DNA from 2 places in the uncultured Bacillus sp. genome. Region 2 is predicted to be linked to the other one. Evidence: a T-box and tRNA genes for the amino acid it is inferred to sense, from the RefSeq annotation. Region 2 holds a T-box; the other holds one or more tRNA genes.
The links. A T-box is a leader RNA that pairs with one kind of tRNA and senses whether it is charged. The one in region 2 lies ahead of thrS (threonine--tRNA ligase), so its partner is inferred to be a tRNA-Thr.

Region 1 (6,185 bases), on a different contig from region 2:
AGCTTAAATCCGTCTCCCCCGAAAAACTTGATGCCGTTATCCTGCACTGGGTTGTGAGAAGCAGAAATCATGACGCCTGCCTCTGCATCCATCGCTTTTGTTAAATAAGATACACCAGGTGTAGAAATGACACCCAGGCGCATGACTTCTGCGCCAATGGATAAAAGTCCGGCGACAAGGGCTCCCTCCAGCATATGGCCGGAGATGCGTGTATCGCGGCCTATCAGCACTTTCGGACGTTGTTTGTCTTTTGTCAGCACATATCCGCCGAAACGTCCGACTTTGAAGGCCAGCTCAGGTGTAAGCTCACTATTGGCGACACCTCTTACACCGTCTGTTCCAAAATACTTGCCCATTTTATAATCGCTCCTTTTTTATTCTGATGTGGATTGTGAATCCGCAGTGGATTCGTCCTCATCCTGATCTTGGTTTTGATCTTTATTTTCGTCTTGTTTTTGATCATTGCTGTCTTTATCAGTGTTCGTTGTATCTTCTTGCTGGTTGTTCTTTTGATTATTCGTTTGCTTATCTGTGTCATCCTGGTTCCCTGATGTATTGCTGCTGTTGTCATTAGTTGATGTATTGCTTTTTTTAGACGTCAGCTTGATTTTGGCGCTTTTCTGCCCCAAGGACCAGGTTACATTCTGAGGCCCGTTTACTTCAAGCTTCACGCTATGCTCCCCGTCATCTAAATCTGAAACATTCACATACAATTCAATATCTGATTTCTTCAGTTTTTTTATATTGGCGGGAGAGCCTTTAGCCGTCACGTCTATCGCTTGCGATTCAGGATCTAGAAATTCAATGTTTTGCGAGCTGCTCAGCCCTACAGTCTTAATAGAGACATTCTCAAACTTCTGATCCGCTTCACTATCTACTTCTATATGCAAAGTCACCTTTGACGGCGAAATTTTTTTGGCGCCGTCAGGAAGCGGAATATCTGCCTCGATATCGGAATCCTTGTTAATCTTGCTTAAATCTAAGCTGACGCCGTCAATAAATTCAAGAGAATCCAACACATCCTGTGAGCCGTAAACCGTTACCTCACTGGGACTGGATTCAATATTCGCTATGCTGACACCGTCAGGAAGGCTTCCTGTCCGTTCAATTTTAAAGGGCACTTTTTTACTCGGGCTTGTTACCGGAACGGTAATCTTGATGACCGAGGGCTCTACGTCGACAGGAAGCGCGTTTCCGTCTTTATCATAGACAGTCACTTTCGCTTCCTTTTCAATCGTTTCATCTGCGTTTTCCAAATTCACTGAAGCTTTTACAAGAGAAATATTATCAATCACATTTTTAGATCCGGTAATCTGCACATTTTTCGGACTGACAATCGGCTGCTCCGGAGAATAGCCTTTTTTCATCTTGCTTTTATTGTAGTACTCCACTTCTACAGGAAAGCTTTTGGTCGTCCGTTCTTGAATAGTAACTGTCGTAACAGACGGATTGATAGAGATTGTCAGCCCATCCGACACGTTTTTGGCCTTTAGCTCAACCTTATGTGTGCCGGTTTTTAAATTTTCCATGTCGGCATATATTTCAAAATTCTTGGTCTGCCTAGCCTTTTTCACGGCGCTTGTCGAGCCTTTTATCGTGACATTCACCGTTTGCGGAACACCTGTCACGACGTAATTTTCATCATCATAATACGCTTTGACCGGGATATCGGTCAGTGTTGCTTCATCAGTTGTTGATGTCGGAAAGAAAGATTCACCCGGTTTTTTCGGAGTCGGTGCTTGATTGCTGTTAACCGCCACATAAAGCAAGAGCGCGAAAAGCAGAGCAATAATTTTCACAGCCCAGCGGTTGTTTAAGAATTTATCCATTTTTCTTGCCCCTCCAATACCAGCGGTTAGAAGAAGTGTCTCTGGTGTTTTTCTTAAACTCGGCTTCAAGCATTTCTTTCAGCGCTTCTTCCGTCAGCTCTCTGTGAAGGTCTCCGTTCTTCGCCACACTGACGCCGCCGGTCTCTTCAGACACAATAATCGTCAAACTGTCTGTTACTTCACTGATGCCGACAGCCGCTCTATGCCGCGTGCCCAGTTCTTTTGAAATAAACGGGCTTTCTGAAAGCGGCAGATAACAGGCGGCAGCGGCAATTTCATTATTCTTCATAATCACTGCACCATCATGAAGCGGAGTGTTTGGAATAAAAATATTGATCAGCAGCTCAGAGCTGACTTTGGCATTTAAAGGTATGCCGGTCTCGATATAATCTCCCATTCCGGTATCCCGCTCAATGGTCAGCAGGGCGCCTATACGGCGTTTCGCCATATAATTGATTGCTTTTGTGATGGCCTCAATTGTTTTCTGCTGCGCTTCCTCCACAGGCGTGCCGCTCCTTGAAAAAAAGCGGCCGCGGCCAAGCTGTTCAAGCGCTCTTCTCAGCTCAGGCTGAAAAATAATAATAATTGCTAAAAATCCCCATGTTATCGCTTGGTCCATCAGCCATTGAAGCGTGCTGAGGCCCAAATATTGGCTGGCCATACGGACAAGCACGATCACGACAATTCCTTTTAACAGCTGAACCGCTTTCGTGCCGCGTATCACCATAATCAATTTATATATCACATACCAAACAAGGAGAATATCAACGGCATTGCCGAGGTACTGCAAAAAAGGGATATCCTCAAAAGCCATTTCCTCGTCCTCCAAGATTTCAGTCATTTCGTATTTCGCATTTTGTGTTTTACGTGTTACGCATATGTACTTTACATAGCGAGCCCATTATACCACATTTCGATTTGGCAAGTGAAATGTGCCAGCCCTCTCAGCCCATAAAAAAAGAGCAAAGCGATTACGCGCTTTACTCTTTTCCTTTCGGATTTAATGCATTGACTACACTTTTCCCCGCAGACTTCATCTTGTACCATGTCCAATCGAATAATTGATTGATTTCTTCAATCTGACCGGTGACTTGTCCAGCAGAGGCCATATACTTTTCGCCGTTTACAACAGTTACATCCCCGTCTATTTTGCCTTTAATAATCAGCTTGCCGTTTTTGACTGTAACATCACCTTTGACCGTCTCACCTTCCGGCACGGTCACAGTGTGGTTATGCACCACAAGATTCGGCTGCTTGGACACACTGAAATTTTGGTCATTATGCCAGCTGTTAAAAAAACCTCCGCCCATCAAAATGATAAATACCGCAGCAGCTGCGATAACGGGATGGGTTCTGAACCATCTTTTCACAGAAGCTCTTTTCTTCTCCTTAGGCAATTTTGCCATGACATTAGCGGTAAAATCCGCGGGGGCTTCGACATGCGATGTGCTCCGGACGAGCGCTATAGATTTTTCCATCTCATAAAAATGCTTTCTGCATTTCTCGCATGTCTCCAGATGTTCATTTAATACGTGTTCATCTTTTGGAAGGATATCTCCATCAAGATGCATATGCATAAGCTGCACAATTTGTTCAGGACAGCTCATTTCATCACCCCACTTAAAGATCCCTTAATTGTTTTCTGAGAGCCTCTCTGCCTCTGTGAATCCGCGTTTTCACAGTTCCTACAGGAATGTTCAGAATCTCGCCGATTTCAATTAATGAGAGTTCGTCAATATACTTTAATACGATAACTGTTCTGTATTTGTCAGGAAGCTTTAAAATTTTCTGCTGAATCGTGTTTGAGAGCTCCAGCGACACAACTGCATCTTCAGGCAAAACCCCATCTGCGGCGATTTGTGAATACATGGTCAAGCCTTCCGTACCAGCCACCTCAGCATCGAGGTAATAATCCGGCTTCTTTTTGCGAATGCGGTCAATAGTCAAATTGGTCGCGATTCGATAAAGCCAAGTTGAAAATTTCCGGTTAATATCAAAACTGTCGATATTAACGTACGCTCTGATGAAAGCCTCCTGTGCAATATCCTCTGCCTCATGCACATTACCAAGCATACGGTAGCAAAGCTGATAAATTTTATCCTTGTAAATATCTACGATGTCCGCAAATGCATCTTGGTCGCCTTTTTTGACTTGTTTAATTCTCTTTTTAATCATCATTTCCATATTTATCTAACCTCTGCCTTCACCGGTCTGTATGTATACGAGCTTCGTTTCAAAAGGTTTCAATTTTTTTATAAAATAAGTTTATCAAATTTTTGGCAGGGTGTAGATGGTAATTCGTGAATAAACTACCTTAACATATTTTTAAAATTATTATACAGACTGAACAGTTAGAAGTTGGAACGATTTTAAAAAGAAAAAAAGACACCTTTTGGTCAAAGGTGTCTGTGACTGGGCTAGCTGGATTCGAACCAACGCATGACGGAGTCAAAGTCCGTTGCCTTACCGCTTGGCTATAGCCCAATAATAATGGTGGAGGGGGGCAGATTCGAACTGCCGAACCCTGAGGGAGCGGATTTACAGTCCGCCGCGTTTAGCCACTTCGCTACCCCTCCATATTAATGTTAAGAAAAGAGTGCCGGCAAGAGGACTTGAACCCCCAACCTACTGATTACAAGTCAGTTGCTCTACCAATTGAGCTACACCGGCAAAATGGTGGAGGATGACGGGCTCGAACCGCCGACCCTCTGCTTGTAAGGCAGATGCTCTCCCAGCTGAGCTAATCCTCCAAATGGTGACCCGTACGGGATTCGAACCCGTGTTACCGCCGTGAAAGGGCGGTGTCTTAACCGCTTGACCAACGGGCCGTTTGTGTTCTCGTCGAGCTGACAAAAGTTATTATATACAGGTTACACCCCCTTTGTAAAGAGAAAAATTAAATTTTTTATTTTCAAACTTTTTAACTCCTTTTTTAACTGAAAAAGCCTCCCAACATTTATCATTTCTTTTATGATAGAAACAAGCAAACCAAGAGAGGAGAAACCAATATGATACTAGTCAGCTCTTGCCTTGGCGGCATTGAATGCAGATATAACGGCTCTCACGCCGCATCGGAGAAAATCAGAAAACTCATCGATGAAAATGAAGCAGTCATGGCTTGTCCTGAGCTTCTCGGCGGCTTCTCAACTCCCCGTGAACCTGCAGAAATCATCGGAGGCACCGGCGAGGATGTTCTCAATGGAACCGCTAAAATCGTGACAGTTTCAGGAGAAGATGTAACAGAATTATATATGGAAGGCGCTGCTAAAACATTAGCTTACGCAAAAGAAATCAATGCCTCTACCGTCATATTAAAAGAAAACAGTCCGTCGTGCGGAAGCGGTTTTATCTATAACGGTACATTCTCCGGCCAAAAAATCCCCGGCAGCGGAGTGACCGCCGCATTGTTAAAACAAGCAGGCTACCATGTCATTTCGGAAAACCAGTTAGACGACATATTGTAAGGAGGGCATCACATGACTCAAGACATTTCTTTATCCTTCTATAAGCCTGAACATTTGCCGGAGCTCCAATCATTTACGCTAAAAAACGATGACAAACGATTTACCTCACTCCCGAAAGAGGTGCTGACTCAGGCCCTGAGCATACGGGACCGGTATCCGGTAGTCATCTTAAAAGACGATTTGCCAGTCGGTTTTTTCATTTTACATACATCAAAAGAAACGCTTGCTCCATATTCTAACAATCCATTTGCTTTACTGCTCAGCTCTCTGTCGTTACACGCAGTGCATCACGGAAAAGGCTATGCAAAAAAAGCAATGCTTCAGCTTCCCTCTTTTGTGAGCGGTTATTTCCCATGGTGTGATGAAATTATTTTGGCCGTCAATCATCTGAACACACGTGCAAAGCACCTTTATATGAAAAGCGGGTTTCTTGATAAAGGACGGCGAAGAATCGGACCGCTTGGAGAGCAGCTGATCCTTCATTACTTCTTATAGTCTTGAGTGAAATAGAATTTCAAAAATTTCAAAACATAGTTGAAATATCATAACAGAAATGAATATACTGAATATTGAGATACATTATTTTTAAACAGGGGGCCTCCTCATGTCAAAACCATTAAACCTTCACCGTCTTACAACGGAATCACGCAATAGCCAAACAGCTGAAATCCACAAAGCAAACACACTCGGCATCCTCAAAATGATCAACAACGAAGATTTGAAAGTCGCAGCCGCCGTTCAGCAGGTTCTCCCCGATATCAAAACAGCTGTAGACTGCGCGTACGACTCGTTTCAAAATGGAGGCCGGCTCATATACACAGGCGCCGGTACAAGCGGCAGACTCGGTGTCATGGATGCTGTTGAATGTCCTCCCACCTACAGCGTAAGCCCA
Region 2 (6,185 bases):
AAACCCCTCCTGTTCTAAATGATTCAGAGCAGTGGTTGTGGCAGAGGGAGAGAGTGTGACCTCCTTCAGAATATCCTTTATGGTGCAGCTCCCATGTCTGTATATAATCCGCAGAATAAATCCTCTTACATTATTCACATGTTTCGGAACGGTGGCTTCATCCAATAGTTTCGTGCTTTTCAAGTATTTTGTAAGTGCGTGATCCAGCATATTTGCTTCCAGTTTGTCATGGTCCATGTAGATTTCCCCATTTCGAGATGCATTCATAACATACGAACGATATGATTTACTTATTATTTTACTGATTCCGGATAGGGAAAGTCAAAAAAGCAAAATGAGAATTCACAGCTTTTCTCCTAGATACTTCGATTTTTCACCTGTTTAACTAGTTTATCTTTAAACGTCTGAAAAGGGACGTGTTCAATCAGCTGATCTCCGAATTGGCGGACGTTTACCGCGTCTTTCTGCTCTTCATGATCCCCGAGCACCAGCACGTACGGGATTTTCTGCACCTGCGACTCTCTGATTTTGTAGCCCAGTTTCTCATTACGCTCATCAATGCGGGCTCTTATTCCCAGCCGCTTCAGCTCTGCCTGCACCTTTCTGCAATAGTCCCAGTGAACGTGCGAAACCGGAATGATTTGAACCTGGATCGGTGCAAGCCAGACTGGGAATGCCCCGCCGAAATGCTCGATTAAAATGCCGAAGAAGCGGTCGATCGAGCCGAATACCGCTCTGTGTATGACAACAGGACGAACTTTTTCATTGTGTTCATTGATATATGTTAAATCAAATTTTTCCGGCATTTGAAAATCAAGCTGTATTGTCGCGCATTGGTGGCTTCGTTTCAGGGCATCTTTTATGTGAAAATCAATTTTCGGCCCGTAAAACGCCCCGTCGCCTTTATTAACCTCATAAGACAGGTTAAGCTCCTCAAGGACGTATGCTAAGGCACGTTCCGACGCTTCCCAAAGGCTGTCATCGCCTAATGAATCTTCCGGGCGAGTCGAGAGTTCGACTGAATACTCGAAGCCAAAAGTACGATATACCTCATCAATCAGCCGGATCGCTTCTTTGATCTCACTTTCAATCTGATCCTCTCGAACGAAGATATGGGCGTCATCTTGGCAGAACGTCCGGACGCGAAGCATTCCGTTTAAAGCACCGCTGTATTCATGGCGATGCACCTGGCCGAATTCCGCCATGCGAATCGGCAGATCCCGATACGAATACAGGCTGTTTTTAAAGATGAGCATATGTCCGGGACAATTCATCGGCTTCATTGCGAATCTTGTATCATCCACTTCTGAAAAATACATATTGTCGCGATAATGATCCCAGTGGCCTGACTGCTCCCATAACCGCTGATTCATCATAAATGGCGTACGCACCTCCTCGTAGCCAGCCTTTGTTTGCAGCTCACGCGAGAAGCGTTCCAGCTCATTGCGGATAATCTGCCCTTTTGGCAAATAAAACGGCATCCCCGGCGCTTCTTCAGAAAACATAAACAGCTCTAATTGTTTGCCCAGCTTGCGATGGTCTCGTTTTGCCGCTTCTTCCAGCGTATGCAGATGCGCATCGAGATCTTTTTTCTTTTGAAACGCAACCCCGTACACCCGCTGCAGGACTTCATTCTCGCTGTCTCCGCGCCAATAAGCGCCCGATACTCTTGTCAGTTTGAACGCCTTGATCATTCCTGTGGAAGGAAGATGCGGCCCGCGGCACAGGTCAACGAATTCTCCCTGCTGATACAGCGTGATATCCTCTCCGCGCGGAATATCCTTCAACATCTCCAGCTTAAACGGCTCGCCTTTTTTGGCAAACAGCTCTTCAGCCTCTTCGTAAGAAACCTCAATTCGTTTGATTTCAAGGTTCTCATTTATAATATTCTTCATTTCTTTTTCGATGGCCTCTAAGTCTCCTGATGTCAAGCTTTGCTCCAGCTTCATGTCATAGTAGAAGCCGTCTTCAATCACTGGACCTATCCCCAATGACACTTCTCCGTACAGACGTTTCACTGCTTGGGCCAGTACGTGCGCTGATGTGTGGCGAAGCACCTGCAAGCCTTCTTGGGAATCAAGTGTGACAATCGAAAGCTCAGCATCCTCCTCCAGCTTAAAGCTGAGATCAACGAGCTTGCCATTGACCTGGCCCGCAGCCGCCTTCTTTTGCAGACTGGAACTGATAGAACCAGCCGCTTCTTTGATTGTGATGCCTTTCGGATATTCCTTGATCTGTCCGTCCGGAAGCTGAATGTGTACATGTTTACTCATTTTTAAACACTCCTTCATCATTGTTGGATATAAAAAACACACCCGTCCCGCTGTAAAGGACGAGTGTGTGATGTACCCGTGGTTCCACCCAAATTCCCGACAAACGCTTTGTTTATCGGCTCGGTGCTGTAACGCAGCATAGACGGCATTGGATACTTCAGTTCCCCAATGCTGCTCCAAGGTGGTAAATGATCATCCTAAGCTGGGAAGCTCCCACCTTTCCTTCCCTCTCTGAAAACCGTAACGATCATTCATGTCCTTTTCATCGCATGTATTCAATTCATAAAAAAACACACCCATCCCTCTAAAAGGGACGAGTGTGTGATGTACCCGTGGTTCCACCCAAATTCCCGACAAACGCTTTGTTTATCGGCTCGGTGCTGTAACGCAGCATAGACGGCATTGGATACTTCAGTTCCCCAATGCTGCTCCAAGGTGGTAAATGATCATCCTAAGCTGGGAAGCTCTCACCTTTCCTTCCCTCTCTGAAAACCGTAATGATCATTCATGTCCTTTTCATCGCATGTATTTAGTTCATAAAAAAACACACCCATCCCTCTAAAAGGGACGAATGTGTTTATCATCCGTGGTTCCACCCAAATTCCCGATCAACACACATGGTGTATCGGCTTTAAGGTGCTGTAACGCAGCATGACGGTATCAGATACTCGATTTCCCCGATACGGCTCAAAGGCGGTAAGCTGCTTCCCCTGCGTTAGGAAGATCTCAGCTGTCCTTCCCTCTCTGGAAACCGTAAAAAGCATCTCGTGTCCTTATCAGTGCCTGTATACATTACTGATTGTTTGATGATTTCATATATTTTACAATACATTTTCAGAAACCGCAATTTGTTCTGTTAAAAAAAAGCAAAAGAAACGGAGCATTTCTTTTGCTTGGTATGGTTAACAAATCTGCTTCAGTTCTTCTATGTATTGAAGCGCTTCGTCATATTCTTCATTTGTATATTTTTGTTTGCTTTTGATTGTAAAGACTTTTTCTTTCTTTTCCTCGGCCTCAAGCCCGTCAAAGTAAAGGATCGTGGAAACCAGCTCTAAAAACCGTGATGAACGGCTGTTTACACTGTCGATATAGCCTTTGATATCGGGCATATCCAGATCAGCATGGTCTAAAAATGCGGAGCCTGTCTCAGTCAGCGAATAACGGTATTGAAAGTAGCCGCCCTTTTTTTCCTTCACTTCATGCAGAAATCCAAGATTGCACAGCTCTTCAATCTGGAGCGTCAGTTCCTCTGAATACGGTCCGTAAAAGTGAAAATCATATTTCTCATAGAAAGGAAACTGCATTTTCTTTGCAATATAAATCATTTTCTGCAGCTTCTTCCGCCCGATGATTTCTCCAGAATCCGAGAACACCTTCATCAGTTTTGCATGTTCTTTCAACAAATTCCCGACATCTCCTTTTTCCTTCTTTCCAATTTCTATGTCAGTCCCAGCAGCTGCCGGATTTTCATTTTCGCTTCCGGATGTTCAGAGCCGTCACAAATCAGGTCCTTCGGATAGTACAGCTTGTGGTCCGTCCGCCTTTTCCCGGAGATGGATTCCACAATAGCCGACTGTCTGGACAGCTCTTTAATTTGGCCGCTTTGCGTCAAGAGATGGATCGGCAGACGCTCCTCTTCTTCTCCAGGACGGTAAAAATCGTATGGCAGATCTGAAGAAGAATCGACGACCAAATAATAGCTCGGATCGATTCCCGCCTCTTTGAACAATGAAGTCAGCTCAAAATAAGCCGACATTTCTTCATTCGGATTGAATTCAACGTATTGGAACAGCTGGCGGTTAATGAATCTGCGGCACAAATCGGATAAAATTGCGTCTTCTTCATCCTCCCAGGCCTGGAAGTAATACAAAATAATAGATTCATCCAGCTTCACATAATCCTCCAGGGTCAATTTCCCTTCAAAAATAGAATAGAAATGAACCGGAGCGTGAGTGAAGACATAGCCTTCATCGTGCAGCTGCTTCGCCCTGTGAAGAATCTTCGTTAAAATAACCTCTGCGCTTCTTGTCACTGGATGGAAATACACCTGCCAGTACATTTGGTAGCGGCTCATGATATAGTCTTCGACAGCGTGCATCCCGCTTTCTTTAATGACGATCTGATCCTCGCGCGGGCGCATCACCCGAAGAATCCGCTCCATATCAAAATGGCCGTAGCTGACGCCCGTATAATATGCGTCGCGCTGCAGGTAATCCATGCGGTCTGCGTCTATCTGACTAGAAATCAGGCTGACCACTTGCTTGTTTTTATATGTTTTGGCAATGACTTCAGCAACATCCTGCGGGAAACGCGGGCTCACCTTTCTGAGCACCTGATTGACCTCCGTGTCCCCCAAAATGATACCTCTTGTAAAATCTTCGTGGTCAAGGTGAAAGACTTTTTCAAATGAATGCGAGAACGGCCCGTGCCCGAGATCATGAAGCAGCGCCGCAGCCAAACAGAGTTCGCGCTCACTGTCATCCCATTCAGGGCGGCCTTTAAAGACGTCATCAACCATTCTCCTGACAATTTCATAGACACCGAGAGAATGGTTGAACCGGCTATGCTCAGCGCCGTGGAACGTCAAATACGTCGTGCCAAGCTGCTTAATTCTGCGGAGACGCTGAAATTCGCGGGTTCCGATCAAATCCCATATCAGCTTGTCCCGAACATGAACATAGCGGTGCACCGGATCTTTAAACACTTTTTCTTCTGATAATTTTCCATTTGGATACGCCATCGTCATTCCCTCTTTTTTTTAGCCGTGTTTCTATTATATCGACTCTATTCTTTGAAAACATCCTTGAATTTGCCCGGCGATTTGTTCCATCTTTACGAAAAACACGTTATGTGAAGCAAAAAAGCCTGACCTGAGGGCCGAGGCTATGAAAAAATATGTTTTTACTTTTTTATTTTCTTTTTTACTTTGTCAATCAGCTCATCCTCTGTCGGAGCTGACAGCGGGCGATTGTTCACAAAAGCAAATGATTTTTTCCGTCCGGGTCCGCAATAAGATTGGCATCCTACCTCAACCTTTGCGTCCGGGTCCACTTCTTTTAAACGCGGCAGCAATGTTTTGATATTAGTGGCTTGGCAATCATCACACACTCGAAATTCATTAGCCATGACGTACGCTTCCCTTCATTTCTATGTTCATCTATGTGAATAACCTAAAATCGCTTTTCAAAAAAAATCACATCACTCTTCATTTTACAAGGATTCGACTGTTCCTGCAAGCCGCTCCATCCTTCGTATCTCCTATTCTTTCAGCCAACTTGTATAAATATTTTCCAAACTGGACATTCTAATACCATGAAAAGAAAAATGGGAGTTGAGATAAATGACAAAACAGCGACAAGACGCTTGGTCAGAGGAAAACGATCTGCTTTTAGCCGAAACAGTGCTTCGGCATGTGAGGGAGGGCAGCACTCAGCTGAACGCCTTTGAAGAAGTCGGAGATAAATTAAACCGGACATCTGCAGCCTGCGGATTCAGATGGAACGCGGTAGTCCGCCATCAATATGAAAAAGCGCTTCAACTTGCGAAAAAACAGCGAAAACAGCGGATGAGAGCGCTCGGAAACGGGCAGCCTGCGAAAAAAAGGCTATTATATCAGCCTCCTGCGGTTGATCCTGAAATCATTCAAGAAACCGCTGCAGAGGAGCCTGTTAAAACAGACGCACCAGCAGCTGAAAATGAGCAGCAGCCTTTAATGTCAGGCGAACACATGCCTTTTGTGGATGAAAGCTTTAAGGAAGAGTTAGCTAGTCTATCACACTTATTGTCTCCCCAAACGCCTGCAGCCGCGCCTGAGATGACGATGACGATGAATGATGTGATCCGCTTCCTGCAGAATTACGAAGGCAATAATGAGCAATCATCGGCATTAAAAATGGAAAATGAGCGTTTAAA

Region 1: it has a tRNA-Thr gene. The T-box ahead of thrS (threonine--tRNA ligase) is inferred to sense a tRNA for this amino acid. The anticodon was not compared.

What each region holds. Positions count from the first base shown of each region.
Region 1 is NZ_CATYRA010000012.1:16,694-22,878, reverse strand. It holds gene glmM (phosphoglucosamine mutase) at 1-356, opposite strand, end outside; gene cdaR (CdaA regulatory protein CdaR) at 375-1,829, opposite strand; gene cdaA (diadenylate cyclase CdaA) at 1,822-2,643, opposite strand; gene rsiW (anti-sigma-W factor RsiW) at 2,810-3,436, opposite strand; gene sigW (RNA polymerase sigma factor SigW) at 3,450-4,013, opposite strand; tRNA gene Q5C82_RS17330 (tRNA-Gln) at 4,242-4,313, opposite strand; tRNA gene Q5C82_RS17325 (tRNA-Tyr) at 4,321-4,405, opposite strand; tRNA gene Q5C82_RS17320 (tRNA-Thr) at 4,427-4,499, opposite strand; tRNA gene Q5C82_RS17315 (tRNA-Val) at 4,504-4,579, opposite strand; tRNA gene Q5C82_RS17310 (tRNA-Glu) at 4,583-4,657, opposite strand; gene Q5C82_RS17305 (DUF523 domain-containing protein) at 4,838-5,293, shown strand; gene Q5C82_RS17300 (GNAT family N-acetyltransferase) at 5,306-5,788, shown strand; gene murQ (N-acetylmuramic acid 6-phosphate etherase) at 5,898-6,185, shown strand, end outside.
Region 2 is NZ_CATYRA010000001.1:393,331-399,515, forward strand. It holds gene Q5C82_RS01925 (MarR family transcriptional regulator) at 1-237, opposite strand, end outside; gene thrS (threonine--tRNA ligase) at 357-2,273, opposite strand; T-box leader at 2,326-2,548, opposite strand; T-box leader at 2,580-2,802, opposite strand; gene Q5C82_RS01935 (hypothetical protein) at 2,882-3,037, opposite strand; gene Q5C82_RS01940 (YwgA family protein) at 3,176-3,676, opposite strand; gene Q5C82_RS01945 (HD domain-containing protein) at 3,712-5,013, opposite strand; gene Q5C82_RS01950 (DUF1450 domain-containing protein) at 5,175-5,399, opposite strand; gene rsfA (prespore-specific transcription regulator RsfA) at 5,614-6,185, shown strand, end outside.